2 regions of the Ferdinandcohnia sp. QZ13 genome follow, and region 2 is predicted to be linked to the other one. Evidence: predicted binding sites of a transcription regulator. Region 2 holds the regulator's gene; the other holds the start of a gene.

Region 1 (19,242 bases), on a different contig from region 2:
TAAAAGTAATTGTTCAAAAGGAGGATGAAAAGGACCAAGAATTTCAAGGCGGTGCAGCTTTGAGTACCGGAGCGTATGCAGTTAATACGTGAGGAACGGAAAAGCAAGCCAACGCAGAAATTCGATGTGTCATTTTCACCGGACTTTTTGAACATCCTCTTAACCAAGTATAGCATTCCTGCTTAGGAAGGTGGTACCTATGAGTCAATTGACATTACAAAAAGCAAAAATATCAGATGAATTAACAGAGCTTATGAAATCAGCTAATCACGTCATCCAAATAGAAAAAGGAACGTATTTATTTCGGGAAGGTATGAAGGCTTCCGAACTTTACCTCATTCTTTCTGGGCGTGTAAGGGTTAGCAAAGGAACGTCTGATGGAAGTGAATTATCCCTTCGAGTTTGTAGCCAAAATGAAATCGTTGGAGAGTTGACATTATTCACCGATCAGCCGAAATATTTATTTGATTGTCTAGTTTTAGAAGATAGCGATATTGCTGTTATTCAAAAGGATGACTTAGAACGAAAACTTTTTGAAAATACGAATCTTGCATTTGAATTTATGAAATGGATGAGTGATCATTTCCGAAAAACACAAACGAAGTTTAGAGATCTTGTTTTATTAGGTAAAAAAGGAGCTTTATATTCCACCTTAGTTCGCATGACCAATAGTTATGGTGTTCACAAACAGAATGGAATCTTAATAGACTTACACTTAACGAATCAGGAGCTTGCCAATTTTTGCGCTACCACAAGAGAAAGTGTAAACCGCATGCTGCATGAATTGCGTGTACTAGGGGTCATTTCTGTCACCAAAGGCTATATTACGATTCACGATCTGGCATTTATTAAAAAGGAAATCCAATGTGAGGATTGTCCAGCAAAGTATTGTAGCATTGAATAAAGGCGCTACAAAGACCCATGGGGATCCCATGGGTCTTTTGGGTTCTAGGACAGGTGCTAACCGTCCTCAAATACAAAAGCCAATCACTTTTGAAGGATTGACTTTTTTCTGCATGTTCCTATTTACCAAACCTTTATTGAAGTGTTTTTTCTTTTTTACGAAGTGCTTCTGGGATATATACACAGAATGGTTCGCTCTCCATGTAATCTCCAGTCATCGCATATGCACGAGAACGTGATCCACCACAGACATGTCTGAATTCACATACCCCACACTTCCCTTTATACTTATCTGGATTACGCAGATCTTTAAATATTGGAGATTCACGATAAATTTCAGCTAGTGGTGTCACACGCACATTTCCGGCTTTTACAGGAAGTAATCCACTCGGATATACATCTCCTATGTGAGAAATAAAGACAAATCCATTACCATCGTTTACACCTTGAGGCGCTCTTCCTAGTCCATCAATTTGGCCAGTTTTCCCCTTCATAAGTGCATCTTCATAGCGAATTTGTTTATCCGTATCCTTCGTCTCACGCAGTTTTGATTGAATCACAACCCGACGATAATGCTGCGCTGCTGTTGTCTTTATATCGAATTTAACACGTTTACTTAAATCATACAACCAACGGAAAACCTTTTCGTGTTCAACTGGAGAGATCATATCGGTTTCTTTACCACGACCTGTAGGTACAAGGAAAAAGACGCTCCATAACACACAATCAAGGTCCTCAACCAATTTTGCCATTTCATCTAAGGCATGGACATTATATCTTGAGATGACCGTGTTGATTTGTATTGGTATTTCAAGTTCGTGTAAATATTTGATGGCTCTCATTGTTAAATCAAAAGAACCTTTTGTTCCGCGAAAATGGTCATGAATTTCGTCAGTTGGTCCATCTAAGCTAAAAGCCCAACGTGCTAAGCCTACTTCTTTTGCCTTTTGAATGGCCTCCTTTGTAACATTTGGTGTTGCACTTGGTGTCATTGAAACACGGACACCTTTTTTAACCGCATAATCAGCAATATCATATACATCGGGGCGCATTAATGGGTCCCCACCTGTGAACACTAGCATTGGATTATTCATCTCATATATTTGGTCGATTAACTTTTTACCCTCTTCAAAGGAAAGTTCTCGAGGGTCTCTCGTATATTGTGCTTCTGCACGGCAATGTAAACATTTTAATTGGCAAGCTCTTGTAAGTTCCCAAATCACAATAAATGGGTCTTTATTATAGTCTCTTTCAAACATGAGGCAAACCTCCTTTGTTAATGTCCACATTTTAACACTATAAAAAAGTGAATAATGTGAGGTACATCACAGGTTAAGGAGGTGTTTGAAAATGTTCACAAATTAGGAAAAGCGCAAGCGCCTTGGTCAGCCCCGACAAGCATAAGAAAAGCCGGCGAGAAGGATGCCTTTTATCCTTCTTGACGGATTGGCTTATGACCTCGAGGGGCTAGGCGCTGGAGCTAGACATCAAAACTATATGAATAGTAAATTGAAGAAATATTATGTGAAGAAATGTTACATGTAATTGAGGGTTAAAACAATGGCTACAAGTAAATTTGGAGCCCCCAAGAGGAAAAATAGATAGGAATATCGAATTCTTTTTTTGCGGTCTCGTTTGGTTTCGGTGTAGTAATTTGCTCTTGCCCGATCTCCACTGATAAAAGAATCAGAAACGATTCCCGCAAGCAGGAAACAAATAATCCCTAGTGTCCCAGAAATAACTGAATATGTTTCAAATTGTTGAGTAGACAAACCAATGATTAGTAGAAGTCCAGAGGTTAAAATACCTAAAATTAAGCCTACTCTCAAACATGATCCCTCCTTTTCAAAATATCTAGTTTTATTCCTATTTTATCGTACTTTTCCGATAATTATGATTGTGTAAAGTAAAATTAATAATGAAAGCCAATTTACTGTGGATGTTAAATTGGCTTTTGCTGTACTTTTTTATATTCATTTTGGTCATTGATATTTTCAAATTCCATTCCTTTCAGTTGAAGGTCATGGTTGGTTACGAATTTAACATGGGAAACGTCTAATAAATCGCTCATTTTAAAATGTTGAATTTTTAGCAACTTCTCTATTCTCTTTGCAACCCTACTATGGTAAACAGCGATTAAGGGCTGTTGGCGATCATTGATAACCGGAACGACAGCATCAATCCTTGGGTCATTTGTATAAGTGATTAGTTGCTTTACAAGTTCATCAGTCACAAAAGGGGTGTCACAAGGTAAAACTACAAACCAATCTGATGGTACTTTTTGCATGGCGGTGAGCATACCAGCAAGCGGTCCATTCCCTTTATATTCAGGTAAATCCTGAATTACTTCTACTGAGGTTTGATGTTGAAATTGCTCTACTAATGTGGGATGACTTACAATGATAAGCTTTCTCACATTCTCCTCCAACGCCTCGATAGCATATTCATAAAAGAATTTACGATGAAATTTGGCAAACGCTTTATGGCTCCCAAATCTTCTTGACTCTCCACCGGCTAAAAGAATACCTGTGATTTTTGATTTATCCATCATGAAACTTCCTTTTACTTTTTTCATCATAGTAGCACGAAAGGAACAGTCTTCCAAATAAAACTTTTCCAATTATAAAAAAAGATGTAGACTACGTCGAAAATTGACATTGCCTACACCTTTCTCGATATTAGAATCTTGATTAATTTTTATTTTTTACCGATTGCAACGCGCCATACATCCGGGCCTTGTTCAAGGTATTCCCAAGTGAATTCATTACCGCGTTCCATCATGAATTGATATTGGAGTGGTCGTGGATCATGGTCATTTGTTAGCTCCATGATTTCACCTGGTTGTAAACTATCAAATGTTCTAAAAATTGTAGGGTGCTTATCCTTCGGTGCGTAATCTGGTGCATTTACTTTTGCTGCAAATACCATATTTACATTCCTCCTTTTGTTTTATGGGTCCATTGTATCTAGTCTCTTCAGTAATTGTAGTGAAACTTATCACTATGTACGTATGTTTTTAATCATATGTCTAAAAAAATATGCGATAATGATAGGATAGAGAATCTTTAAACGCCACGTAAACATCTTGCTATACCTCATGAATTGTGGAGTCAAAAAGAATAAACGAGGTGAAAGATGAAAGAATTTGTTGGTACATGTAAGGAATGTGAGAAAGAAATTTATTGTTTAGATGGATTTATTAATGGTGTTGTTTTAGATGATAAAAATGGCATACTTTGCTTTGATTGTGCCGAAGAAAAACAAGTTGACTAAGTTAGGAGAATTTCTCCTAGCTTTTTTTGTGTCGATTTTTTGAACATTGATTTTGTTTTTCACTACCTATGATGTATATCACAGTTTTAAAAACGAGGATTGCTACACTAAATACAGAGTTGCCTTAGGTAATGTAAATCAAAAAAGGAGTGAGCAAGATGGGGACAACATCCATTCGTGAACAATTGAAAGGAGTTCCCTTGTTTCGGGAATTAACCTCTGAAGAACTTAATCCAATTGTTGAAATTTCACAGTCACGTTTATATAAACAAAAAATGTTTATTTTTATGCAAGACGATCCACTTGATCGTGTGTTTTTCATTAAATCCGGAAAGGTAAAAATTTATAAATCTGATATGCACGGGAAGGAACAGATTGTATCCGTACTTGAAGCAGGAGAAATGTTTCCACATGCTGGATTTTTTCGAAAAGGCCGATATCCAGCACATGCCGAAGTAATCGAGGAATCGAACATTATCTTCACCCCCATTGATCGATTTGAAGAAATATTATTAAAAAATCCTGAGCTTTGCATCAAAATTTTTAAAGTGTTAGGTGAAAAAATCATCGACCTTCAAAAGCGACTGGAGGAACAAATCCTACTAAATACACAAGAACAAATTATCATGCTTTTACTTCGTTTATGTAGAAGCAATGGAGAAAAGATCGACAATCGCTTTAAGCTAACTACTCAATTTACAAATCGTGAACTTGCTAACATGATTGGTACAACACGTGAATCAGTAAGCAGGACAATTTCAGTATTGAAGAAGAAACATATCGTAGACATGACTCCTGATGGATATTACCTATTAGATCATATGAAGCTACATGATGAGATTTTTTAGCCCTAAAGGAAATGGTTCCTAGTCTTTGATTTCACTTCATTTTTTCTGACACTTGTGATTCAGGTCACATCGTTTCTCATTGAAAATGATTATCATTAAGTTATAACCGTTATATAAGGGGGATTTCAATCATGGATTCAAAAGTTGTAGAGGTAGATGTTAGGGAAGATCTTAAAAATAAAATTGAGCCTTTCCAAAAGATTATGGAGGCGGTTAAACCTTTACAGGATGGAGATATTTTCATTTTGCACGCACCTTTTAAACCGACTCCTTTATTTCCAATTTTAAAAGCAAAAGGATTTTCAAATGAGGCAGAGCAAATTGATAAAAAACATTGGAAGGTTACCTTTACAAAAAGAGGTGACAAGTAATGCATTTAGATAATCGAGGTCTTGAGCCTCCCACTCCAATGATGAGGACATTGAAAGCTCTCGAAAAATTAAATAAAGGCGACACCTTGACGATTATCAATGATCGCCGACCTATGTTCTTGTATGAACAGCTGGATGAATTAGGCTACAAACATACGACAGAACCATATCCTGATGGCGGCTTTCAAATTGAGATTACGAAGTAAGGAGCTGGTTGCCAATGATGCCTCAATTATCAAATGAAACCGATATAAGGCTGCCACTCTCCTTTATTATCTTTAGTGTTGTAGCCTTAATCACATCCCAGGTAATCCTCTTGTTTAATGGACATGTGGTCATTGATGGGAATTTTCGCACCTTTCCCCTTCTATCGTCTGCCCATTTATTGATACTAGGCTGGGCCTTAATGGTTGCGATGGGAGCCATGTATCAACTTGTGCCAGTAGCCTTTTTAACGCCGATTTGGAGTGTAAAATTTGGGTTTATTCAATTTTGGGTAACAGCAATTGGATTTGGTGGTTTTGGAATCACCCTTTCCTTCTCACCTACTTTGTCTATTTTTACAGGGTCACTTGCTGTTACTGGTATATTGCTATTTCTCGTACAAATGTTTATGACGATGAAAAAGCAAGCCAAGAAGAATATTTTAACTTTATTTGTTGGTAGTGCTCTCATTTGCTTACTACTCACAATCACACTGGGAATTCTGTTAATCGTCAATCTTGGAGCTGGAATCACAAATCTAAATCATCTTGCTGTATTAAAAAGTCATATTTTACTTGGAATTGCAGGTTGGTTTACCTTCTTAATTTTTGGTTTTTCTTATAAAATGGTCCCCATGTTTTCGTTAGCACATGGCTTTTCAATGAAATCCGCAAGATGGGTCTATATCGTGTATGGCATTGGCCTTATTGTTACTATTAGCAGCTTTATTACTGAGAAAAACATGTTATTACAGGCAGGGATGAGCATACTGTTTGCAGGATTCGCTCTTTTTTCTTACCACATTTCAACGATTATTAAGGCAAGATTGAAGAAAAAGCTGGATAAACCATTTACATTTTCATTAATTGCAATTGGATTTGGCTTAGTGATTCACTTGTTCGGAGCGATCCTCTCATTCCTACCAGGTTATTATGAGATGTATGGTGTACTTATTTTTCTTTACCTCTTCTTGTGGATTGCAAACAGCATTCTTGGCTATTTATATAAAATTATTCCTTTTCTTTGGTGGACACACAGGTACAGTAAGCTAATTGGAAAAAGAGATGTACCGACTTTAAAACAAATGATAGATGAAAAATTGGCAATTCCGATTTTTTCTGGCTTTGTTTCAGGTTGTCTCATCTTCGTTTTATCGATTGCAACCGGACAATTGCTTATTTTCTCGATCGGCCAAAGCCTTGTACTCGCTTCAACTTTATTTTTCAGTTATAGCATTTTGAAGGTACTTTTTAAATAAAGGGGAGAAAAATGATGGAATTAAGAGAGCAAATAATCGAACAGTTAAAACAAGTAATTGATCCTGAATTAAATATTAATGTTGTCGATTTAGGACTTATATATAAAATTGATATTAAAGAAAATAACAATGTCTATATTGAAATGACACTAACTACACCTGGCTGTCCCCTTCATGACAGCATTACAAGCGGTGTAAAGCATGCAGTTGCTTATCTTGAAGAGGTAAATGATGTTGAGGTATTAATGGTTTGGCATCCAGCTTGGTCACCTGAACGCATGTCAGAAGCTGCTATGAAGCAATTACGTCGTTAGGAAGTCGTTCAATTTCACATTCTGCGTTTGTTTCGTTATACTTTAAATAAGCTATTTCTCGAAAGGAGAGTTAACAAATGGATGAAGCTTTAAAAGAAAATATAATGGGGGCACTTGAACAAGTCGTGGACCCTGAACTAGGGATTGACATAGTAAACTTAGGACTTGTTTATGATGTAGATATGAATGACGCAGAAGTAGCGCAAGTTACAATGACTTTAACATCAATGGGTTGCCCACTTGCTGGAACAATTGCAATGGACGTTAAACGTGTCCTCACAGAATTACCAGAAGTAAAAGACGTTGATGTGAACATCGTTTGGAATCCGCCTTGGAACAAAGATATGATGAGCCGTTACGCAAAAATTGCATTAGGAATTAGGTAAGTTGATAAAAAAAGAACGTGTCGATCAGCCTCGACACGTTTTTCTCTTTTCATAAATGTTTTTTAAACCAGTCTACTGATGCGAGAAGACCTTCTCTTGTGACTTTGTGATCAGCACGTGTATCGGCAATAAAGGATAGGTCTTCATCTTTCCCTTTATATAGCGGTTGAATTTCTTGGTAAAATTCATACGTATATTTGAATGGAACCATCTTGTCTTTTTCACCATGCCAGAAAAACAATGGTCTTCCATTTAATTTTTCCGGTTGCAAGCTTAAATCATATTTCTTTAATTCAGCATATTTTTCTTCTAATTCTGTATCTGTGAAAGGAAGTTCAATGTCATGTCGCTTCAATTCCTCAATTTGCCCACGACAAAATTCCTCGTAATATGGGCTCCCCATGAGGCTTACCGCAGTCTTAATCCATGGATATTGGGTCAATGCTCCAAGGGTTACGATTCCTCCCATTGAAGTTCCCGCAACACCAATTCTCGTCTCATCAACTAAACCTTTTCCGACTAGTTCATCCTTGATCCTTTGAAGTTCTTTGATCTCATTGATGACTATATCCCAGAATTTAAAATTCATTTCAAGTTCTTCAAGACCCTTGTATCTTTCTCCATGATAGTCTGCTTCAGGCAAAACCACACGAAATCCTTCTTCTGCATAAAGATATGCATAGTGTAAATTATGTTCCTTTGCACTACCAAATCCGTGAACGAACAGAATGAGCGGAGCTTTTTCGTCTTTTATCTGATTTTTTGCAATATGTAATGCCGGAATATCTGCTATTTTAGTCTTTTCAACAATAACCATTCTTTATGTACTCCTTTAATAAAAACTTTGAGACATCTTCTAGTGTACCACTAATTGGTAGTTAACTTAAAAAGTTTAGCTTTTTCAATTGACGATTTTTTTAATATCTGTTTAAGTAGAAGAAAGAGAGCAGAGGAGATATTTATGACAAAACAACATTTAATTGCACTAGACTTAGATGGTACTTTACTAAAAGATGATAAAACGATATCAAAAAGAACAAAAGAGGCTATCATAAAAGCAAAAAAGGCCGGTCATCAGGTTATGATTGCGACAGGAAGACCTTTCCGTTCGAGTTCCATGTACTATCAAGAACTAGGTCTTACAACACCCATCGTTAATTTCAACGGAGCTTTTGTCCATCACCCTCTTGATCAAAGTTGGGGTGTCTATCACGACACACTTGAATTAAAAACCGTAAAAGAAATTGTTGAGGTTGCCGATACCTTTCGCATCAAGAATATCCTAGCAGAAGTGATTGATGACGTGTATTTTCATTATCACGATGATACGATGTTAGATATTTTTGGTATGGGTAAACCGAATATCGAAACAGGCGATTTACGGAAAATTTTAAAACGTGACCCTACTTCACTTTTGATACATCCTGACGAAGAAATTGCAGATAAGATTCGAGAGTATCTTTCTGAAATGCATGCAGAAGTGGTCGATCACCGCAAATGGGCTGCACCTTGGCATGTCATTGAGATTGTTAAATCAGGTTTAAATAAAGCGGTTGGTATTCAAAAGGTAGCAAATTATTTTCAAATTCCAAAAGACCGAATTATTGCCTTTGGTGATGAAGATAATGATTTAGAAATGATTGAATATGCTGGACATGGAATTGCAATGGGTAACGGGATTGATGAATTAAAAAATATTGCAAACCATGTGACAATGACTAATGAAGAGGACGGAATTGCTCTTTATTTAGAGGAAGTATTAAAATTAGAAAAATAAGAAGGAACCGGTATGAAGATCCGGTTTCTTTTTTGATTAATTCTAACCAAAACATCCAGAAATAATTACCTTATATATTCCACTTCAAAACTTCAAACAATATGATTAGCGCCTTTTAAAAGCGCACTTCTTTTAAAGCTGTTAAAGGGGGAATTTACGGATGGGTAGTAATAAATCAAAACGATTTGTTCATCAAGGTGCAGAAGCTGTTCAACAACATGCTCAGCGCTTTCCTTACCGTTCAACTCTAGCTGAGGCAGAAGCAAAGAAAAAGCAAAATGTCGAAAATTCATCACTTGGAGGAATCTAAAATGGGGAACCGTTTATTCCAGAAGGCTCGTGAAACTGTAGAAGTTGCAAAATTAGCAAGCGCGGGTCAAAGTGATACTTCCTTACAGGATGCGATTTCAGTCGCAAAAAATGCACTTTCTTCTGCTTATGCTAACTCTACAACAGCCGAAAAAGAACAACTCCGCGAATTACAAAATGAATTAGACCAACTTCAATAAGTGCTAATTCAAAAAATGGGTCAGACATATCGTCTGACCCTTCCCCTTTTTATTGGAACTGTTGAAGTTTTGCATGATATAGGTTTGTGATCGAGCCATCTTTTGCACTTCTTTCATATAAGTGAAGGATCAATGCTCCATTTGTAGGGATTTTATCCTTTGGAATGGAAATTTTGATTTCAAATGGTGCCCACGCTGGTGCACCTTCAGATGCCATTTGAACCGTTTCAGGAACCACATAATCATGCCCATCCTCGACAGCATAGAAGAATGTTGCTTCAAACACTCGTACTTCTCCAGTTACTGTGTATTCCCCATTTTCTCCAAGTACTTGAACATTGCGGAATGCCGTATTCCCTTCTTCAGGTATTGTCAAACTTTGTTCTGACTGTAATGCATTTGCTTCGATTTTTTGTCCATTTACTTGTGAAACAGTAAGGAAAGTAGTTGCTTTATATTCACCAGGAGCAAGTCTAGTTCCATCGTTTGATGTGTAATCCCATGGTTCTTCCCAGACTTTTTCTTCACCTGGTTTTAACTCCATCTCTTCAATCATTTGAATAAACATTTTATCAATCGAATAGCGGTAAACTTCCTTTCCATTTGGATCCGTCACAACAATTTCATATTTTTGACCACTTGGAATGGTCACTTTCACGGAATTGTCGCTCGTATTTTTCAATGAAATTTTAAAAGTTGCTTGGTTTTCCTCAGTTTGAATAGATAGGTTTGTTTGAAGTTTTTCAACCACGTTCGCATCACCTCCAGGTTCTTCACCCTCTTGTTCTGGTGGTGTTTCTGATTCTACTTTTTCATCGCCCCCTGCATTTACAGGAAGAGCATCTTCTTTTGATGTTGTACCACATCCTGATATGATAAATAAACTCATTACAAATAGTAAGACTACTAGAAGGCATTTTCTCATGTTTGTCACCCCTTTACCTTATATGTCGATAGATTCCTTAAAAAAGTTACTACTCTTTACGAAATAATCCATAGACTCCTACCGTTTGTACAATATTAGTAAAGGCATGAGGGTCAACTTCCTTTATAATACGCTCCAAGTCATATAATTCATACCTTGTTAAAACAATCATTAGCATATCCTTTGGTTCGCTCGAAAATGCTCCTTTTGCTGGAATCACCGTAATTCCTCTCACTAACTTAGAATGAATCGCTTTTTTCAATTCATCTGCTTTTTTCGTTACTATCATCGCCGATACCTTTACATGACTCGTATGGACTGTATCAATCACCCTTGTTAGCACATATAAGGCAACAAGGGTATATAAGGCTTTTTCCCAACCAAATAAGAAGCCTGCTGTAATGATAATTAGTCCGTTTAATGTAAAAATATAAGTACCAATCGGCTTATCTTTTGACTTTGATAACACAAGCGCGATGATATCAAGACCACCAGTTGAGGCCCCCCACTTCAAGGTTAAGCCGATTCCTATTGCTTGAATGACAGCACCAAATACAGCATTAAGTAAAATATCATCTGAAATTCGTTCAAGTGGTATTATCGATAAAAATAAAGTCGTTAAAGCAACAGATACAAAGCTATATAGGGTAAAGGCCTTTCCTACCTTTTTCCAACCTAAAATCGCGACTGGAATGTTTAATAGCAGTAAAATGACCCCTGTTGAAACATGTAAAGGGGTATAATCTCCCAGAATTCTAAACAATAGCTGGGATATACCGGTAAATCCTGAAGAGTATACGTCAGCTGGAATTAAAAATAGATTTAAGGCAGCTGCATTTAGCAATGCACCGATTATCACAATAATTACTTTTTTCATTTCTCTATAAACCATGCTAATAGTCCTCCTGGAACAACATTCTTCAATCGAATTGGCAATTTAGTTGTCATACAAAATTTTCCCACACTTGTTGTATTTTTATCCAATTCTCGCTACACTTACAATAGGCAAGTTTGTCTTTCAAACTTGACCACGAAAAAAGAAGGTGAGACTTTTGACCGTTAGAATTCTTACTGATAGCGGTAGTGACCTACCTCTTCAATTTTTTGAAGAAAACAATGTAACCTTATTCTCCTTAGGAGTTCATCTAGATGGGCAAGATTACGAAGATATTGCGACAATTAATCCTGTAAAAGTATTTGAAGCGATGCGAAATGGGAGTGCTCCAAAAACATCTCAAGTTCCGCCACACCGTTTTAAAGAGGTTTTTACTGAAATTGCAAAAGAAAAGCAATCTGCTGTGTACATCGCCTTTTCATCACAATTGTCAGGAACCTATCAAACAGCCGTCATGATGAGTGAAGAAGTAAAAGAAGAATACCCAGACCTTGATTTAACGATTATTGACACGAAATGTGCATCACTTGGACAAGGTCTTGTTGTGAGAGCAGCCGCGGAGTTAGCGACCAAGGGGGCTTCAAAGGAAGAAGTCGTAAACCTTGCTAATTTTTACAGCACCCATATGGAGCATCTTTTCACGGTTGATGATCTTGAATATTTGGCACGCGGAGGACGAATTAGTAAAGCATCTGCCTTTGTCGGAGGACTTTTAAATATTAAGCCTCTATTAAATGTCGAAGATGGAAAGCTTATCCCGCTTGAAAAAATCCGTGGAAAAAAGAAAGTGTATAAACGAATTGTTGAGCTTATGGAAGAACGCGGAGTGGATTTTTCAAACCAGACAATTGGGATTAGCCACGGCGATGTGGAAAATGAAGCACTTGAATTACAAAAACTTTTTGAAGAAAAATTAGGGTGTAAATCTTTTTATATGAATGTGATTGGTGCTGCAATTGGTTCACATGCAGGACCAGGAACAATCGCGATTTTCTTTTTAAATGAGCTGCCAAATCGCTAATTTTACATAGTTTGAAAAACGACTGGATATCCTAATTTCGAAGTAAAGTTCAAAAGGAGGATAAAAAGGACCAAGAAGTTCGAGGCGGCGCAGTTTTGAGTAGCGGAACGTATGCTGTTAATACGTGAGCAACGGATAAGCAAGCCAACGAAGAAATTCGATGTGTCATTTTTACCGGACTTTTTGAACATCCTCTTGAAAGGATTGAAGGGAGTGTACATGTATGCCAAAAACTAGTGATAATGATAAAAAGGCACAAGATAATAATGCGTTACGCCATGAAAAAAATATGATGAGAGAAAAAAATCGTCAGGCAGGCAAACATCAATATTCAAAGAAGACAGATCATCTCTAAAAAGCAAAAACTGTTGCGCCTTGGTCAGAAACTAGAAAACTGGAGACACCTACAAAGAGGCGTCTTTTGCCGCTGAAGGAGGAGTTGAAGTTTCTCGAGTTTCTAGGCGCTTAAGCTGGACGTAAAAAACGCATCGGTCATTACAATGAACTGCCCCCTGTCAAGTAGACAGTGGAAATAATAAAAAATGACCTAAGCGGCTTTAGCTCTATATTCCATAGGGCTAAGGCCGTTTAGCCGTTTTTGATATCTATTGTGATTATAGAAATATATATACTCGTCTATCGCTTTAGATAGTTCTTCAAATGTAGCGTACTTATGCAAATAAAACTTCTCGCATTTGAGTGTTCCCCAAAAGGATTCCATTGGTCCATTATCTATACATCGTCCTACTCTAGACATGCTTTGAACCATCTTCGCCTTGTTTATTCTCCGTTTGAAGCCATGAGATGTGTATTGAAAACCACGGTCACTATGAATAAGAGGATGGGCTCCATCCAACAACTTGGTAGCTTGGTCAAGAGTATTGAACACAAGTTTATTGTTATTTGAATGTCCTAATACATAACTTACAATCGATCCATCATATAGATCACGAATAGCGCTTAAATAGGCCTTCTTTGATGTTCCATATTTAAATTCCGTGACATCAGTTACCCATTTTTCATTTGGTTTTTCAGCCGCGAACTCCCGATTTAACACATTCTCCGCAATATGTTGAGGGGTAGAGTGCTTATAACGTTTCTTCTTTTGACGGATGACAGACTGTATATCAGCAACTTTCATCAGTCTATAAAAACGTTTGTGGTTGAAGTTTTGCCCAAGTTTTCGATTAATGGTCATCATCATTCTACGATATCCATAGATGCCTTCTACTTCTTCATGAAGAGCTTTCATCTCTTTAATAATTTCTTCATTCTGAAGTTCCCGATCAGAAGGAGTACGCTTTAGCCACTTATAGTAAGCAGCCCGTGTAATACCAGCGACATCACAAAGTAACAAGATGCTTAGATTTTCTTTCTTATGAAGTTCCTGAATCGCGATATACTTGTCCTCAAATCGAACTTGGCTTACTTTCGCCTCCTTTCGATCTCCTCTAACTTTTTTAAAAATAAATTCTCTGCACGTAAACGTTCATTTTCTCTTTCTAACTTTTTCATCTGAAGCTTTATTTTCTCTTCTGAAGTTAATTCAGCTTCTTCTTTTTTCCTCCCACGCTTATCTTTAAGCGCTTCATCTCCACCCTCTTCATACTTCCTAACCCACTGGTACACTTGTTGATAAGAGACCCCATGAGTCTCAGCTGTACTTTGATAATCTTTTCCGTTCTCTAAGCAATCAAATACAATTTGAATCCGTTCATCCCAAGTAGTTTTTCTACCTTTGGTCATAGAGCTCGTCCTTCCCTTCGACGTATCGTTTAAATCTCTATGACTATTATACTTGTTAATCCACTGCCTGAGGACGGAATCATTTGATATTTCATACTTTCTAACAACTTCACGTAATGAAAAATTACCTGATAGATAATCATTTATTGCTGAAAGTTTTAATTCCTTTGTATATGGTTTCCAAGTTGCTGATTCTTCGAGACCTTCGGTACCGTATTTATCGAATTTATATTTCCATTCATAAATAGAAACCACATTCACTTTATACTTCTTAGCAAGTTCACTTATTGAATATGTCCCGGCCTCCCACGCTTTTAAGATCTCAAACTTATACTCCATAGTTAAAGCTCTTTTGGACATAAAAATACTCCCCTTTAGTAGCCAGATTTTTATTTTTTAACCTGTCTACCTAAAGGGGAGCATATCACAACCGATGCGTTTTTTCGTTCCTATTCTTTTTTGAAATAGGTCCAGCCGTCTTCTTGGTATACTTTTCCTTCTTTCATTAGCTTACCAAGTGCACGTTTAAAAGCTGCTTTACTCATATCAAATCTGGCTGAAATATCATCAGGACTGCTTTTATCCCAAAATGGCATCGCTCCTCCACGACTTTCCATATACTGATAAATCTTATCCGCATCGTCTCCCATGATTTCATGACCTCTACCAAGCAAGGATACATTTACAGTACCGTCTTCCTTTACATCAATAATTCGACCTTGTACCTTTTCTCCCATTCTCGGCTCTCTTGTCCGTTGACTTTCATGAATAAAGCCTAGAAACCCTTCCTCTGAAATCATAAATGAACCAACCATTAATAATCGATACACTGTCCCTGTTATGTTTTTATTAAAATCCTTTCTTGTTGCCGGCTTTGATATCGAACGAATAACATCTTCAGTTGCGGGCTTTCCAAAGAGTCTACCATTTTTATCTGTTCGCAGGGTTACATACAGTTTGTCTCCTGGCGTTGGCCAAAGGTCCCATACTTCATGTAAATCGTCCTTCGAGACAAGAATATCCTTATTAATCCCGATATTAACAAAAGCCCCAAGTTCATGTTTGATTTCAACTACTTCAACCCAATCATATGAACCGATTTGAACAGTCGGTATTTTCATGGAAGCAGCTAGTCTCCCCTGATGATCTTGAAATAGAAAGACCGTTACATCTTCATCTGGGTCAAACTCGTCTATTATTTCATTAGTATGTAGTAAAACATCTTCTTCACCGTTTGTTAAAAAATAGCCAAATGGGGCATCTCTATCAACACGTAATGTAACTACCGTACCTGGTTCTAATGTATTCATTTATTAAACCTCTTTCTTCTGTACTTTCTTTGTCATTACATAGTATAGACGTTTGGGACCACAATTTACTAGTATAGTTTTGGAAAAAGTTGTTCAAATTGCTAAGATTGTCTATAATCAAGGCAAATATACTTTTTTTGGAGGTTGGCAATGGCAAAGGATAGCTCATTCGATATTGTGTCAAAGGTGGATTTGCCTGAAGTAACAAATGCAATTAGTATTGCAAAAAAAGAGATTCAAACCCGGTATGATTTCAAAGGTAGTAAAAGTGACATAACACTTGATAAGGAAGAACTTGTCTTGGTATCTGACGATGAGTACAAACTTGAGCAATTGAAGGATGTCCTTATCAGTAAGATGATTAAGCGCGGAGTTGCAACTCGTAATATCGATTACGGGAAAATTGAAAATGCATCTGGCGGAACTGTTCGTCAACGCGCGAAACTCATTCAAGGCATCGACAAGGAGAACGCGAAAAAAATTAATACAATTATTAAAAACAGCGGTCTTAAGGTGAAGAGTCAGGTTCAGGATGATCAAGTTCGTGTGACAGGTAAAAGTAGAGATGATCTTCAACAAATTATCAATTTAATTCGTGAAGCAGATTTGCCGATTGATGTACAATTTATCAATTATCGGTAAGAAGAATGCAGCGGACTATTTGGCCCGCTGCATTTTTCTATTCAAAAATATAGCTTAGCACGTCTAATGCTTGATCAACCGTTTCGACGGTTACGTTTGCTTTATTCGATAACTCTTTTAATGGATGAATGAGTGAGGTTGGTCTCACGATTATTGTGGGCTTATTCATTGTAATCGCAGCACTTGCGTCCATTGCTGTATTCCATTGTTTGTATTTTTCCCCGAATAACGCAATAACAACATCTGATTTTTGCATCAAAACCTGTGTTCTGAAATTATTAATATCTGAAGCCGCATCATCTTTATACAAGTTTCCAGGTTGTTCACCTAAAATTTGTTCTCCGATGTTATCCGATTTATCATGGTTCGGTTGTGGTCCTACAAATGTTAAAGGTAGTTTTTTAGATTTTGCCTTGTCCTTAATTTCTTCCCGCCAATTGTCATGAATTTGTCCAGCTAAATAAACAGTTAACTGCATTTTCCACCCTCCTATTGCCTCTTTCTATTATCGTAACATACAAGGATTATTTTACAAATTTATACATGATGATTTCATCTTCATAATGTCTATCACTGAATTTAACATATTTAACTTTTCTACCTTCTTCTTTAAAGCCAAATTTTTTATATAAGTGGATTGCCCTTTTATTATGAGAGAATACTTCAAGACATACTTTTTCAAGTTTAGGCTCTTTCAGTGCCCACTCAAGTAAATATTCCAATAGTTTACTTCCAATCCCATGATTGCAGTATGCTTCTTGAATACTTATCCCAAAGTATCCTAAATGTGAGAGTCGCTTCCTTTTCGAGGTTTGAAAATTTAAATTCCCAATAATTTTACCTTCGATGTCTGCTACTATGATTAAATTCCCAGGCTTTGTATGGCCCTCTATCCATTTTTCCTCTTCCTCAACGGTGAGTGTAAATTCCTCTGGTGTGGTAAGCATGAAGGTAGACTCGGTAAGAACAATTTTGGTATGTTCAATAAGTTGAGAAGCATCCTCTTTTCTCACAGGTCTAATATTTATCTCCATAGTTTCCTCCAAATATAATTTATTTTCTATGAAACGGAAAATTTCCTTTTTAGTGGCGGCAGCTTTTGATCAATGTGTTCGAATATACGTTAACGTTCCAAGAACGATCTGACCTTTTGAAAAATATGAAAAAAATATACCAGATCCCTTTTATCGCAAGGCTTTTGGAATATAATAGAAATTCTCATAGCATAAACATCTTTTATATCAAGTCTTTTGGGACAATATGGAAAAACTCACATCATAAACATATTTTATATCAAGACTTATGGGATAGTATGGAAAACGCCATATTATAAACATATTTTATTTCAATGCTTCTGGATTAATGTGGAAAAACTCTTTAGATAATCGAATAACATCACTCATTAAATAAACCTAGATAAACGAAAGAAGACTCTCCCTCTCAAGGACAGTCTCCTGCATATAAACTCAGTAAAACTCAACAACCTTCAATATAATCACACCGACGATCGATACGATACTACCGGTAATAAGCACAATAAGAAGTGTTTAAATTTTCCTTGTATCCAACCAAACGACCACCCCAACCACAATCGTAAACAACAATCCAAAAAAGAGCGATGCATACGGATTAGTCGGTGTGATCCAATCATTCACACTCAAGAAGTCCATTTCCTCCAACTCCTTTATCTATGATTGTATAGCAGGAGTACTTAAGAAAACTGTTAGTCCGCCCAGAATTGCTAATACCACACCAACTGGGCTGTATGACGATAGATAGATACCTAACGGAAAAACAACTGCTCCAAGAACAAATAATACCTTCGCGATTTTCACAATTTCACTCCTTTTTAACCCAATACTGATTCCTTTACTCTGTCAATCATCCAACGATTTCGAATCTTACTCCCCCAGCCTTCTTCATTTTCTTTTAAGGTTTGGACTCTCCAATACATCGGAGGATGAGGCATGAACTGAAATTCAATGAACCTCCATATGAGGGAATCCCGCTCAATCGACGACTTTGTTTTCTCTTCCTCGTCTTTTAGAACTGTACTATATGAAAGTGATTTATTTATCGCTTCATCCTGTTTTTCTGACAACGCTATTAAACTATTTGACATTTGGTTGCTTCCGCCATTAAGAAGGGATGCGCCAAGATGATCCGCACGAACCTCCATCCATTGTGAACAAAAAGACTGAAAAACAGAATAAAAGAACGTTAAGAAAAATACGACTAAAAAGATTGATATCTTATGATCTTCTATATTTGTTATATTTTCTTGAAGCAATAAGACGATTACAATCAAAATCAATAGATAGCCTAGCCTACAAAGTTGGCCCCACAGCACATCTCGCTTTTTCACATGGATTGCCTCGTGAGCAAGGATTCCTTCTATCGCTTCAGTCGGTAACTTTAAAGTAGCAGTAGTTAGGGTCACCATTGACTTACCGATATTCATACCTGTCGCTAGACCGTTATATTCGGAACTTTCCGTCTCATATACACGTACATTCCGAACGCCAGCCTTTTCAAAAATCCGTTGAGATAATTGAATCAATTGTGGATTTTGCGTTTCCTTTGCATCCATTGCTACTTTTAAAACTCTGTCAGAAATATATAGATTGAAAGCCCAGTAGGCCAATCCTACAGCAACCATAATCCAAGGCGCTACGTCTAAATAAAAGAGAATTAAAAGCAAACCCGTATAGGCAGAAACTCCTTTTACCGTTGATGCGAAATAGAGTTTTCCGAATAATCTCTTGATATTTTTCCGATGCCAAAACGGTAGAACCTGCTGTAGTTCCATCACTTTTGTTTCGTCCTTCATCATTTCCTCAAATGTTTTTTTCCATTTTTC
Region 2 (12,482 bases):
GACGGAAAGACCCCGTGGAGCTTTACTGCAACCTGATATTGAATTTTGGTACAGCTTGTACAGGATAGGTAGGAGCCTTGGAAGCCGGAGCGCCAGCTTCGGTGGAGGCGTCGGTGGGATACTACCCTGGCTGTATTGAAATTCTAACCCGAAGGCCTTATCGGCCTTGGAGACAGTGTCAGGTGGGCAGTTTGACTGGGGCGGTCGCCTCCTAAAGAGTAACGGAGGCGCCCAAAGGTTCCCTCAGAATGGTTGGAAATCATTCGTAGAGTGTAAAGGCACAAGGGAGCTTGACTGCGAGACCTACAAGTCGAGCAGGGACGAAAGTCGGGCTTAGTGATCCGGTGGTTCCGCATGGAAGGGCCATCGCTCAACGGATAAAAGCTACCCCGGGGATAACAGGCTTATCTCCCCCAAGAGTCCACATCGACGGGGAGGTTTGGCACCTCGATGTCGGCTCATCGCATCCTGGGGCTGTAGTCGGTCCCAAGGGTTGGGCTGTTCGCCCATTAAAGCGGTACGCGAGCTGGGTTCAGAACGTCGTGAGACAGTTCGGTCCCTATCCGTCGTGGGCGTAGGAAATTTGAGAGGAGCTGTCCTTAGTACGAGAGGACCGGGATGGACACACCGCTGGTGTACCAGTTGTCCTGCCAAGGGCATAGCTGGGTAGCTATGTGTGGAAGGGATAAGTGCTGAAAGCATCTAAGCATGAAGCCCCCCTCAAGATGAGATTTCCCATAGTGTTAAACTAGTAAGATCCCTCGAAGATGACGAGGTTGATAGGTCAGAGGTGGAAGCATGGTGACATGTGCAGCTGACTGATACTAATCGATCGAGGACTTAACCAAAATCACTTCTAATGAATGTTTTAGTTATCTAGTTTTGAGGGAATGAATCCTTCAACATAGTCTAGTGGCGATAGCGAAGAGGTCACACCCGTTCCCATACCGAACACGGAAGTTAAGCTCTTCAGCGCCGATGGTAGTTGGGACTTTGTCCCTGTGAGAGTAGGACGTCGCTAGGCTATAAATTAATATTATCGCGGGGTGGAGCAGTCTGGTAGCTCGTCGGGCTCATAACCCGAAGGTCGTAGGTTCAAATCCTGCCCCCGCAACCAAATGGTCCCGTGGTGTAGCGGTTAACATGCCTGCCTGTCACGCAGGAGATCGCCGGTTCGATCCCGGTCGGGACCGCCATATTTTACTAACACACGAAACTTTAGGTTTCGTTTTTTATTTTGTTGAAATAGATTAAAATTTAGTATTTACCACAACATTTAATGTTGTGGTTTTTTCTATTTATGGGAAAAATATTTTTTAGTAAGAGTCAACAAGAAGATACCATAAATATTAGAGGGAGATTCAAAGAGTACATTTTAAAATTAAATGAAGATGAAATTGGGAGAAGTGCTCTACCCAAATCCTCTTCATCGGAGTTATGAAGGGGAAAAGAAGTGAAGAGTTTCATCCAAATCCTCTTCATCGAGCTTATAAGTCACAAACGCATCGATCACACCACCGAAAAGGTCATCATCAAGCTAATGAAGACCCAAACGCACCGAGCCCGACATCGAAAAGGTCATCATCAAGCTAATGAAGACCCAAACGCATCGAACCTGACATCGAAAAGGTCATCATCAAGCTAATGAAGACCCAAACGCATCGAACCTGACATCGAAAAGGTCATCATCAAGCTAATGAAGACCCAAACGCATCGCGCCCGACATCGAAAAGGTCATCATCAAGCTAATGAAGACCCAAACGCATCGAACCTGACATCGAAAAGGTCATCATCAAGCTAATGAAGACCCGAACGCAGTCAGCCCCACTGAAAAGTCCTTCATCAACACAATGAAGTCCCGAACGCAGCCACCACCACTTCCAAAGTTTCTTCGTCCACCTTATATGAATCCACCACATCCATCCCATCGCCTTCAAAAACTCATTTATTTTGCATCTTTTTTTGCTGATTTGATTGAAATACGGTAAACTTATAATATTGTATAAAGGTCCTTAGGCGATGTCCTAAGGCTTTTTTTCACTACCGCATGAACATCTTTTTTGACATACATATTGGGAGTGACCTTAGATGGCTTTGCAGGATGAATTTTACTTTATTGATCAAATCAAACCGAAACGTACATCTCAATCTGGCTTAATAGCAGGGATTGGTGATGATGCTGCACTTTTTCGACCAACTTCAAATATGGAACAAATCATATGCATGGATACAATGGTTGAGGGGGTTCATTTCAATTCTCACACAATGAATCCTACCCAAATTGGATATAAAGCATTGGCTGTTAATATTAGTGATATTGCAGCAATGGGTGGAATGCCTACCTATTATTTAGTGTCTATTGCGATTCCAAAGGATTGGAATGAAGCCGATTTGTTATCGATTTACGAAGGGATGGCAATGCTAGCAGATAAGTATGAGATGGATTTAATTGGTGGTGACACTGTTTCGATTGCTGAAAACTTAGTGATAACTGTTACGGTTCTTGGTGAGGTAGAGAAAGGAAAGCACTTTTTACGAAGCCAAGCAAAGCCAGGAGATCTCGTTTTTGTGACTGGAACGGCTGGTGACTCAGCTGCAGGTTTGGATGTATTATTACATAAAGGGAACGACCATTCTTTTTCTAAAGTTGAGGAAACTTTAATCCGTAAACATCAATATCCGTCACCGCGAGTCGAGATTGGAAGACTCTTATCAACCTTTGAACGAGTCTCTTTAAATGATATAAGTGATGGTTTGGCTAGTGAAGCAAATGAGATTGCAAAGGCCAGCGGTGTTATTTTACAAATAGATGAAGATAAGATCCCATTTAGTGAAGCCATATTGATGCAGTATAAGGATCGTGCTTTAGAATATGCATTATACGGTGGAGAGGACTTTGAACTAGTTGGAACAATTGCTCCTTCTGATTGGGACATACTACAGAAAAAGGCAAGTGAAAATGGTTATATTCTATCGAAAATAGGAATTGTTTCGGAAGGTGGTCCAGCTGTATTTTTAAACCGAGAAGGGGAATTACAAAAGCTTGAGATGAAGGGGTATAATCATTTTACTAAATAAGGTGGAGTATATGGAGAAATTTGAGTTTATATCAAATACAGCCGAAGCGACGGAAAATTTTTCAGATAACCTAGCTGAGAAGCTTGAACCAGGTGATGTTATAACGCTTGAAGGTGATTTAGGTGCAGGGAAGACTACTTTTACAAAAGGCTTAGCAAAAGGACTTGGAATTACGAGAACGGTGAATAGTCCGACGTTTACAATTATAAAGGAATACCACGGGCGAATTCCTTTGTATCATATGGATGTGTATCGTTTGGAACATAGTGATGAGGATCTCGGATTCGATGAATATTTTGAGGGCGATGGTGTGACTGTTGTTGAGTGGGCACATCTTATCGAAGATCGGCTCCCAAAAGATCGGCTCACCATCAAAATTGAACATCAAGGAGATACAAAGCGTAAGATTACGGTGATACCAATCGGGGAAAGGTATCAACTTTTATGTGAGGAGTTATTTGGCGAATGAAGGTTTTAGCTATAGATACGTCCAATTATGTATTAGGGGTCGCGATTGTTGATGAAGAGAAAGTGATTGGTGAGGTCATTACAAACCTACCAAAAAACCACTCTGTTAGGGTGATGCCTACTATTGAACAGCTAATGAAGGAATGTGGCATAAAGCCTAAGGAGCTCGATAAAATTGTAGTAGCGATGGGACCTGGTTCATACACAGGGGTAAGAATTGGAGTCACAATTGCAAAAACATTGGCATGGTCTTTACAAATTCCGTTGGTAGGAGTATCAAGTTTAGAAGTGGTAGCAGCCAACGGCAGATATTTTAATGGCTTTATCTCTCCTTTATTTGATGCTAGAAGGGGTCAAGTATATACTGGTCTTTATCAATATGAAGGCAAGGCGTTAACTTGTGTGGAAGAAGATAAAATTATTTTATTATCGGATTGGCTTGAGGAGCTTAAAAAGAAAGAAACACCGGTTCTTTTTATTGGCAATGATTTAGTTATCCACAAGGAACAGATAGAAACAGATTTAGATCAACTTGCATATGTTGCACCATATACAGATTGGAACCCAAGACCAAGTGAGTTAGCAGAGTTAGGGTTGAAGAAAGAGCCAGTGGATGTTCATACATTTGTGCCAAATTATATTCGCTTGGCAGAAGCTGAGGCGAATTGGTTAGGGAAGAGGCAGGGGTAAGCATGGAAGATACCATTAATCAACAGATTTTGTTTCGCTTCATGACGTTAAATGATATTGATGATGTCATGAAGGTCGAGACATTAGCATTTACCGTCCCTTGGAAGAGAGAAGCATTCTATAATGAATTAGTCCATAATCAGTTTGCAAAGTATATTGTGATGACTGATAACGGCAAAGTTATTGGGTACTGTGGGATGTGGCTTATTTTAGATGAATGTCATATTACGAATATCGCAGTACTGCCAGAATATCGAGGGAAAAAGCTTGGGGAAGCTTTGTTGATGCAGGCAAAGCTTTTAGCGATGCAGCATCAGGCAGTTACGATGACGCTTGAGGTAAGAGTGTCCAATCACATTGCCCAAAACCTCTACAAAAAATTAGGCTTTAAACCTGGTGGAATTCGAAAAAATTACTATACAGACAATAATGAAGATGCACTAGTAATGTGGGTGAATTTAAATGAGTGATAATCAATTAATTATGGGAATTGAAACAAGCTGTGATGAAACGGCTGTTTCGATTGTACGAAATGGGCGGGAAATTTTATCAAATGTCGTAGCATCTCAAATTGAAAGCCATAAACGCTTCGGTGGGGTCGTGCCTGAAATTGCGTCAAGACATCATGTTGAGGCAATAACACTTGTAATTGAAGAGGCATTAAAGCAGGCTGATGTTCACTTTGAGGATATTGATGGAATTGCCGTAACAGAAGGACCAGGCTTAGTAGGGGCTTTACTAATTGGGGTGAATGCGGCAAAAGCAGTAGCATTTGCCCACGATATTCCCCTTTTAGGAGTTCATCATATTGCAGGTCATATTTATGCAAATCGCTTAGTGGAGGAGCTCGAGTTTCCATTATTAGCGTTAGTTGTGTCAGGTGGCCATACGGAGCTTGTATACATGGAAGAGCATGCATCCTTTAAGGTCATCGGGGAAACAAGGGATGATGCTGCTGGAGAGGCGTATGACAAGGTGGCAAGAACACTAAGTCTTCCATATCCAGGTGGGCCTCATATTGATCGGCTTGCTCATGAGGGAACCGCGACGATTGATTTACCAAGAGCATGGTTAGAAGAGGATTCATATGATTTTAGTTTTAGTGGGTTAAAATCAGCTGTCATAAATACTCTCCACAATGCGGAGCAGCGTGGGGAAACCATTGAACCAAAGAATTTAGCAGCTAGCTTTCAGGAAAGTGTCATTGATGTGTTAGTGACAAAAACAGTTAAGGCAGCGAAAGAGTATCAAGTTAAACAAGTCCTATTGGCTGGGGGAGTTGCGGCAAATAAAGGATTGCGAGCAGCTTTAGAGGATGCATTTTCGGAAGTGCCGGAAGTGAAGCTTATTATTCCGCCACTTTCGCTTTGTACAGACAATGCGGCAATGATTGCGGCTGTTGGAAGTGTCTTATATGAAAAAGGGAAACGTTCATCATATGCATTAAATGCAAATCCTGGGTTAGACATTGAAATTTAACTTTATTCTACTGAATAAAGTTAAGCCTCTGGCGGATGCCTCAGATTTTAAGAGGAACTTTATCGAACAAGTTCGATGAAAATCTGGGCGGCAAATACGCCAAGGCGTATTTGGTAGGAATAAAGTCCTCTTTAGATAAGAGGCTTTTTTGTTGATAAATAATCCACAGATTCACAGGTGTTGTGGAAAACTAGTATCAAATACTGAAATAACTAATGTGCATTTGTGGACACTTTATGTGGATAACCCTGTTGATGAGTGTGGACAATGTGGATAAGTCAGTGTATAACTCCATAATTGTGGAAAAAGAATTAAAAAATCCCCATCTAAAATCTTAGTTTAGATGGGGATAACCTTTTTATAGATGATAGGTGAAAAGTTCTATCCACTTATTTCGTGTAGAGATTCCCATTCCTCCATTAGGGCTTCAAGCTTAGCTGACAATTTCTTGTTCTCTTCATTAATGCGTTGAACTTCCTCATGGTTTTGATAAACTTCAGGATCACAAAGAAGCTGTTCATTTTCTTCCGTTTTTTCTTCAAGAGAGGATATCTCAAGCTCAATCTCTTCAATTCTCCGTTTACGTTGACGCTCTAGCTTCTTTAATTCCTTTTCTTGTTCATAGGATGTTTTTTCTTGGACTACCACTTTTTTATCAGCTTGTTTCTCTTGCGTTTCAAGCTTTGCTAATTCTTCCATTTCGAATTTCTTTTCAAGGTAATAGTCATAATCACCAAGGTATTCTGTCAGTCCTTGTGGGGATAATTCAAATACCTTCGTTGCAATCCGGTTAATAAAGTATCGGTCATGAGAGACAAAAAGGATGGTCCCAGGATAATCAATTAGCGCATTTTCAAGTACTTCCTTACTATCAAGGTCAAGGTGGTTTGTTGGCTCGTCAAGAATGAGGAAATTTGACTTTTCCATCATCAGCTTTGCAAGAGCAAGTCTCGCTTTTTCGCCACCACTTAGGGTAGAAACGGTTTTTAACACATCATCCCCTGAAAATAGGAAATTTCCAAGAACTGTACGGATTTCTTTTTCAGGTTTAAGTGGATATTCATCCCATAATTCATTTAACACCCGTTTATTTGAAGTGAGGTCTGCTTGTTGTTGGTCATAGTAGCCAATCGTTACATGTGAACCGAAACGAATCGTACCTTTGACATGCTCGAGCTTATCGATAACCGCTTTTAATAGAGTCGATTTCCCGATTCCATTAGGACCTACTAACGCAATACTATCTTCACGATAAATATTGAAATTGATATTTTTGATAATAGGCTTGTCTTTTTCATAGGAAACAGAGATGTCTTTTGCACTTAACACATCATTTCCACTTTGTCTTTCAATTTCGAAACGGAAGGAAGCAGATTTTTCATCACCTGATGGCCTGTCCATCAGCTCCATTCGATCAAGCTGTTTTCGTCTACTTTGAGCGCGTTTCGTTGTTGAAGCTCTGACTAGGTTTTTCGCGATGAAGTCCTTTAGTTTTTCGACTTCTTCCTGTTGTTTTTCATATCTTTTCAAATCAAGCTCATAGTTTTCAGCCTTTAATTTTAAATAGTTGCTGTAGTTTCCAACGTATTTAGTACTTGTGTGTCTTGAAATTTCATAGACCTGGTTAACGACTTTATCCAGGAAGTAACGGTCATGGGACACGATTAAGAGCGCACCAGGATAGCCTTGGAGATATTGCTCAAGCCAGGTGAGCGTGCTAATATCGAGGTGGTTTGTCGGCTCGTCCAGAATTAATAAATCAGGCTTCGAAAGTAATAGTTTACAAAGGGCAAGGCGTGTCTTTTGACCACCGCTCAAGCTAGAAATTTTTGTTTCGTAGTCTTCTTCTGTAAAATGAAAGCCGTGTAGAATGGAACGAATGTCGGCTTCATATTGATAGCCACCCCGTTCTTTAAAATCGACCTGGAGTTGATCGTATTCTTCAAGGAGTTTTTGATAATCAGCTGGATTTTCAAAAACAGAGGGGTCTCCCATTTTTACTTCAAGGTTTCGTAAGTCCTTTTCTAGTTTCTGTAAGGGTGCAAAGACGGTAAGCATCTCTTGCCAAATGGTAAGGGTTGAATCAAGTCCAGTGTCCTGTGCGAGATAATCGATTGTGACACTTTTTGGCTTAATAATTTCACCGCCATCATGGGACATCTGTCCTGCAATGATCTTTAGTAGAGTAGATTTTCCAGCACCATTTCGACCAACAATGGCAATGCGGTCGCGAGTTTGTACTTCTAATTTTATATTCGATAAAATAAGATCAGCAGCAAAATATTTTTTGAGCTGATTTACTTGTAGTAAAATCATACTATTTCACCTCTTGTTTCTAACAACAGTGTATCTTATATTATCTTAATAGAGCAACTGCAATGATAATGTTCACACACGTTTCAAAGACAGATGTGGTAAAATAGTGTATAGTTTATGGGAGGGTTCGATATATGACATCATTTACCCATTTTAATGAGCAGGGGCGAGCGAGAATGGTCGACATTACAGAGAAATCTGATACTGTTCGTACAGCGATTGCAAAATCAAGTATTACTGTAAATAAATTGATTTATGAGCAAATCATAAATAATGAGGTTCGCAAGGGGGACGTACTTGCGGTATCTCAGGTTGCCGGTATTATGGCAGCTAAAAAAACATCCGAGCTAATTCCGATGTGCCATCCGTTGGCATTGAAGGGCGTCGATATCAGTTTTAGTTGGACGACCCAAGATGAATATACTTTACATATTACCGTATCAGTTAAAACAAAGGGTAGTACCGGCGTAGAGATGGAAGCCCTTACGGCTGCATCAGTTTGTGCGTTAACTGTATATGATATGTGTAAAGCAGTTGATAAAGGCATGGTGATTGGACCAACCTATTTAGCTGAAAAAACAGGTGGAAAGAACGGAGATTTTAAAAGGCCAGTAGCGGGGGAATAAACATGAATCTGGAACAGTCAAAAATACCACAAGCAACTGCCAAAAGGCTGCCACTTTATTATCGATTTTTAAAAAACCTGCACGCCTCGGGGAAGCAGAGGGTATCATCTGCAGAACTAAGTGATGCAGTCAAGGTTGATTCAGCCACGATTAGGCGTGATTTTTCCTATTTTGGTGCATTGGGAAAAAAAGGGTATGGCTATAATGTGAATTATTTATTATCCTTTTTTAGTAAGACCCTTGATCAGGATGAATTAACGAAGGTTACGTTAATAGGTGTTGGTAATTTAGGTACCGCATTTTTACATTATAATTTCTCAAAAAATAATAATACAAAAATTGAGCTTGCGTTTGATGTGGATTATAATAAGGTGGGCAGTAGTATTGGTGGAGTCAAAGTGCATCATCTAGATGATCTTGAAAAAGAATTGCCTGATGATGTCACAGTTGCTATTTTAACAGTGCCGGTTGGTGTAGCACAGGCGATTACAGATCGCCTCGTAAATAAAGGGATAAAAGGTATCCTAAATTTTACACCAGCAAGGATCAATGTACCCGAACATATTCGAGTCCACCATATTGATTTAGCTGTTGAGTTACAAGCACTTGTTTACTTTTTAAAGCATTATTCGAATGAAGAATAGAAATATAATTTACACTTGTTGGGAGGTGACTCACTGTGGGAAGTCTTGGATTTGGTAGTATCCTATTGATTGTATTTGCAGCGTTACTAATTTTTGGACCGAAGAAGTTACCTCAATTAGGAAGAGCAGCAGGTAATACATTGCGTGAATTCAAAAACGCAACAAAAGGTTTAGCAGATGATGACGATGATGATGTTAAAAAGAATGAAACTACTGATGTGAAGTAATGATAGGATGAGTCACATGAACGAAAAAGAAATGTCCGTCTACGATCATATTGGTGAGCTACGAAAACGACTGATTTATGTAGTCGTTTTCTTCTTCATTGTTGCATTAGGAAGCTTTTTTCTTGCAGAGCCGGTCATTCTTTACTTGCAAAATGCGGAGGAAGCAAAGGAACTGACAATGAACGCTTTCCGTATGACAGATCCAATTAAAATATATATGAATTTTGCCTTTATTATTGCACTTGTTATCTCCTCTCCTTTTTTACTCTATCAGCTATGGGCGTTCATCAGTCCAGGCCTGTATGAAAAGGAAAGAAAGGTAACCTTGAGTTATATTCCGATTTCAGTAGTCTTGTTTTTAGTAGGGGTGTCATTTTCCTATTTCATTCTATTCCCATTTGTTGTGAATTTTATGACGAGGTTAGCGGACCGCCTTGATATTAATCAGGTCATCGGAATTAATGAGTATTTTCAATTTCTGTTGCAGCTGACCTTACCGTTTGGCTTTTTGTTTCAGTTGCCGGTAGTTGTCATGTTCCTAACCAGACTTGGAATTGTCACACCGATGTTTTTATCGAAAATACGAAAATATGCCTATTTCGTTCTATTAGTAATTGGAGGGCTGATTACGCCTCCTGAAATAATCTCTCATTTAATGGTTACGGTGCCGTTATTCGGATTATATGAAATCAGTATTCTTGTATCAAGAAGTGCCTACAGAAAAGTGCTAAAAGCGGAAATGATGGCAGCGAATAGTATGGAATAATAGAGAAAAGCGGAAGCGCCTTGCTCAGCCCCGACAAGCATAAGAAAAGCCGACGTGAAGGATGCCTTTTATCCTTCTTGCCGGATTGGCTTATGACCTCGAGGGGCTAGGCGCTGAAGCTAGACAATAAAAAATAACCTCGTTTTGAGGTTATTTTTTTTCCTTAGTCACTTTTTTTATTTTGAAGTGAAGGGTAAACATTCTAATTGCCACACCAAAGTCAAATGTTGCGACAACTGCAAGTAAGATTGTGGAAAAGTTCCAGACTGTCTCCGTTGCACTATTAATTGCAATATAAGTAAATAAGATTCCCATTAATGCGTAAATGATGCCCATCGCAAAAGGTGAAGTTCTTCGCATAAATTAAAAGCCCCCAATAAATGTCTGTTGCAGCTTCTCGGCTTGCTTCATGATCCTTTCTATATCATCTGCAAAAACCGTCTGAACCACTACAACAAATGTATTCATCGCTACATGTGCAAAAATCGGTACAATAATTCGTTTTGTTTGTACATAGAGGAATGCAAAGGTAAAGCCCATTGCAGTATAGATGAGGATATGTGTGAAATCCATATGTACAACCGCAAAAATTAATGAACTAATTAAGCCAGAGATGAAAAAGTTAAATTTTTTATATAAAGATCCAAAGATAATTTGGCGAAAAATAATCTCTTCAAGAATTGGACCAATCACCGAAACAACAATGACTAGCAATGGTAAAGATTTTACCAGTGTCAAAATTTCTTGAGTGTTCTCAGAGCCAGGCTCAATTCCAAGTAAATGAATTTCGATATTTGCCGCAACCACCTGGGCTGTCATGGCCATAAACACACCTGCAATCGCCCATCCAATTGCCTCACCTTTGGAGGAACGTCGTAAGTTCTGATGTCTCTCTCTCATATCTTGTCTTAATAAAAATAAAACAATAGGTAGTGCGGCGACAAAGCTAATAACAGTCCAAAGTGCAATAATTGTATTTGTAGCAGTGGCTGGGTCTAAGTTTTTTCCAACACCTAATGATAACAAGAGCGGAATTCCTAAAATCCCAGAGAACTGCATGACGATGTACGTTAAGATGACATACCAATATCTAGCTTTCATGAAAATCTCCTTTTTATAGACGAAATGATTGAAAATTGTCCACCTTTTGTATTGTAACATATATTCATTTCTATCCTTTAGTATAATGCAAATTCAAATTTTCATTGAAAGAAATTAGATTGTTGGTTTATTTTTCCTGTTTGTAACATAGGATAGGTAGGGTGGACAAATTTTGCATGCGAAAATGAATCATTTTTCCAAATTTCTATATTAAATTACTTGCAAAATGGCTAAAGATTATTTAATATAATAATTGTGTTAGCACTCAGGTGGTTTGAGTGCTAATAAGAAAACGAAACTATTATTTAAATTATTTGAGGAGGTCGTTTCACTTGTTAAAGCCATTAGGTGATCGCGTTGTTATTGAACTAGTTGAATCAGAGGAAAAAACTGCAAGCGGAATCGTATTACCAGATTCTGCAAAGGAAAAGCCTCAAGAAGGTAAAGTAGTTGCTGTTGGTACAGGTCGAGTTCTAGACAGTGGTGAAAAGGTAGCTTTAGAGGTTGCGGTTGGTGATCGCATTATCTTCTCAAAATATGCTGGTACTGAAGTGAAATATGAAGGTACTGAATACTTAATTTTACGTGAAAGCGACATTTTAGCTGTTATTGGTTAATAAAAAGCAGCATTTTATATCATAAGATTCATTTAATTTTTTGAGGAGGGCTTAATTATGGCAAAAGAAATTAAATTTAGTGAAGATGCTCGTCGCGCAATGCTACGTGGTGTTGATGCATTAGCAAATGCTGTAAAAGTAACTTTAGGACCAAAAGGTCGTAACGTGGTTCTTGAGAAAAAATTTGGTTCACCACTTATCACAAATGATGGTGTAACAATTGCAAAAGAAATCGAACTAGAAGATGCATTCGAAAACATGGGTGCTAAGCTTGTAGCTGAAGTTGCTAGCAAAACAAATGATGTTGCTGGTGACGGTACAACTACTGCAACTGTTCTTGCTCAAGCGATGATTCGCGAAGGCTTAAAGAACGTTACAGCTGGTGCAAACCCAATGGTAGTTCGTAGAGGTATTGAAAAAGCTGTAACTACAGCTGTTGAAGAATTAAAAGCTATCTCTAAACCAATTGA

What was found. The regulator Rex, encoded in region 2, represses fermentation and respiration genes when NADH is low (regulators of the CRP and FNR family bind a similar motif). The targets are predictions, from matches to a motif close to TTGTGAAATATTTCACAA.
Region 1: a site for Rex is predicted at 3,889-3,906, ahead of RGU12_RS05770 (DUF2249 domain-containing protein). Genes of this name have one in related genera too.

The regions. Positions count from the first base shown of each region.
Region 1 covers NZ_JAVIVW010000001.1:1,188,081-1,207,322, forward strand. The annotation lists gene RGU12_RS05750 (Crp/Fnr family transcriptional regulator) at 200-904, shown strand; gene RGU12_RS05755 (TIGR04053 family radical SAM/SPASM domain-containing protein) at 1,038-2,162, opposite strand; gene RGU12_RS05760 (DUF5316 domain-containing protein) at 2,439-2,732, opposite strand; gene RGU12_RS05765 (molybdenum cofactor guanylyltransferase) at 2,846-3,451, opposite strand; gene RGU12_RS05770 (DUF2249 domain-containing protein) at 3,601-3,831, opposite strand; gene RGU12_RS05775 (hypothetical protein) at 4,039-4,176, shown strand; gene RGU12_RS05780 (Crp/Fnr family transcriptional regulator) at 4,335-5,024, shown strand; gene RGU12_RS05785 (DUF2249 domain-containing protein) at 5,156-5,395, shown strand; gene RGU12_RS05790 (DUF2249 domain-containing protein) at 5,395-5,601, shown strand; gene RGU12_RS05795 (hypothetical protein) at 5,616-6,857, shown strand; gene RGU12_RS05800 (metal-sulfur cluster assembly factor) at 6,872-7,171, shown strand; gene RGU12_RS05805 (metal-sulfur cluster assembly factor) at 7,249-7,557, shown strand; gene yjfP (esterase) at 7,607-8,374, opposite strand; gene RGU12_RS05815 (Cof-type HAD-IIB family hydrolase) at 8,519-9,334, shown strand; gene RGU12_RS05820 (competence protein) at 9,495-9,644, shown strand; gene RGU12_RS05825 (DUF3813 domain-containing protein) at 9,646-9,843, shown strand; gene RGU12_RS05830 (BsuPI-related putative proteinase inhibitor) at 9,893-10,768, opposite strand; gene RGU12_RS05835 (YitT family protein) at 10,818-11,660, opposite strand; gene RGU12_RS05840 (DegV family protein) at 11,821-12,684, shown strand; gene RGU12_RS05845 (DUF3941 domain-containing protein) at 12,908-13,039, shown strand; one part of gene RGU12_RS05850 (IS3 family transposase) at 13,232-14,148, opposite strand; one part of gene RGU12_RS05850 (IS3 family transposase) at 14,148-14,790, opposite strand; gene RGU12_RS05855 (CvfB family protein) at 14,880-15,740, opposite strand; gene RGU12_RS05860 (YajQ family cyclic di-GMP-binding protein) at 15,891-16,382, shown strand; gene RGU12_RS05865 (YtoQ family protein) at 16,420-16,860, opposite strand; gene RGU12_RS05870 (GNAT family N-acetyltransferase) at 16,907-17,416, opposite strand; gene RGU12_RS05875 (hypothetical protein) at 17,930-18,052, opposite strand; gene RGU12_RS05880 (hypothetical protein) at 18,071-18,217, opposite strand; gene RGU12_RS05885 (M56 family metallopeptidase) at 18,232-19,242, opposite strand, start outside.
Region 2 covers NZ_JAVIVW010000002.1:41,922-54,403, reverse strand. The annotation lists rRNA gene RGU12_RS11895 (23S ribosomal RNA) at 1-848, shown strand, start outside; rRNA gene rrf (5S ribosomal RNA) at 909-1,024, shown strand; tRNA gene RGU12_RS11885 (tRNA-Met) at 1,041-1,117, shown strand; tRNA gene RGU12_RS11880 (tRNA-Asp) at 1,121-1,196, shown strand; gene thiL (thiamine-phosphate kinase) at 2,089-3,078, shown strand; gene tsaE (tRNA (adenosine(37)-N6)-threonylcarbamoyltransferase complex ATPase subunit type 1 TsaE) at 3,089-3,547, shown strand; gene tsaB (tRNA (adenosine(37)-N6)-threonylcarbamoyltransferase complex dimerization subunit type 1 TsaB) at 3,544-4,236, shown strand; gene rimI (ribosomal protein S18-alanine N-acetyltransferase) at 4,239-4,706, shown strand; gene tsaD (tRNA (adenosine(37)-N6)-threonylcarbamoyltransferase complex transferase subunit TsaD) at 4,699-5,715, shown strand; gene RGU12_RS11850 (ABC transporter ATP-binding protein) at 6,097-8,031, opposite strand; gene moaC (cyclic pyranopterin monophosphate synthase MoaC) at 8,166-8,657, shown strand; gene RGU12_RS11840 (redox-sensing transcriptional repressor Rex) at 8,660-9,301, shown strand; gene RGU12_RS11835 (twin-arginine translocase TatA/TatE family subunit) at 9,337-9,528, shown strand; gene tatC (twin-arginine translocase subunit TatC) at 9,545-10,294, shown strand; gene RGU12_RS11825 (YdiK family protein) at 10,445-10,654, opposite strand; gene RGU12_RS11820 (CPBP family intramembrane glutamic endopeptidase) at 10,658-11,395, opposite strand; gene groES (co-chaperone GroES) at 11,728-12,012, shown strand; gene groL (chaperonin GroEL) at 12,070-12,482, shown strand, end outside.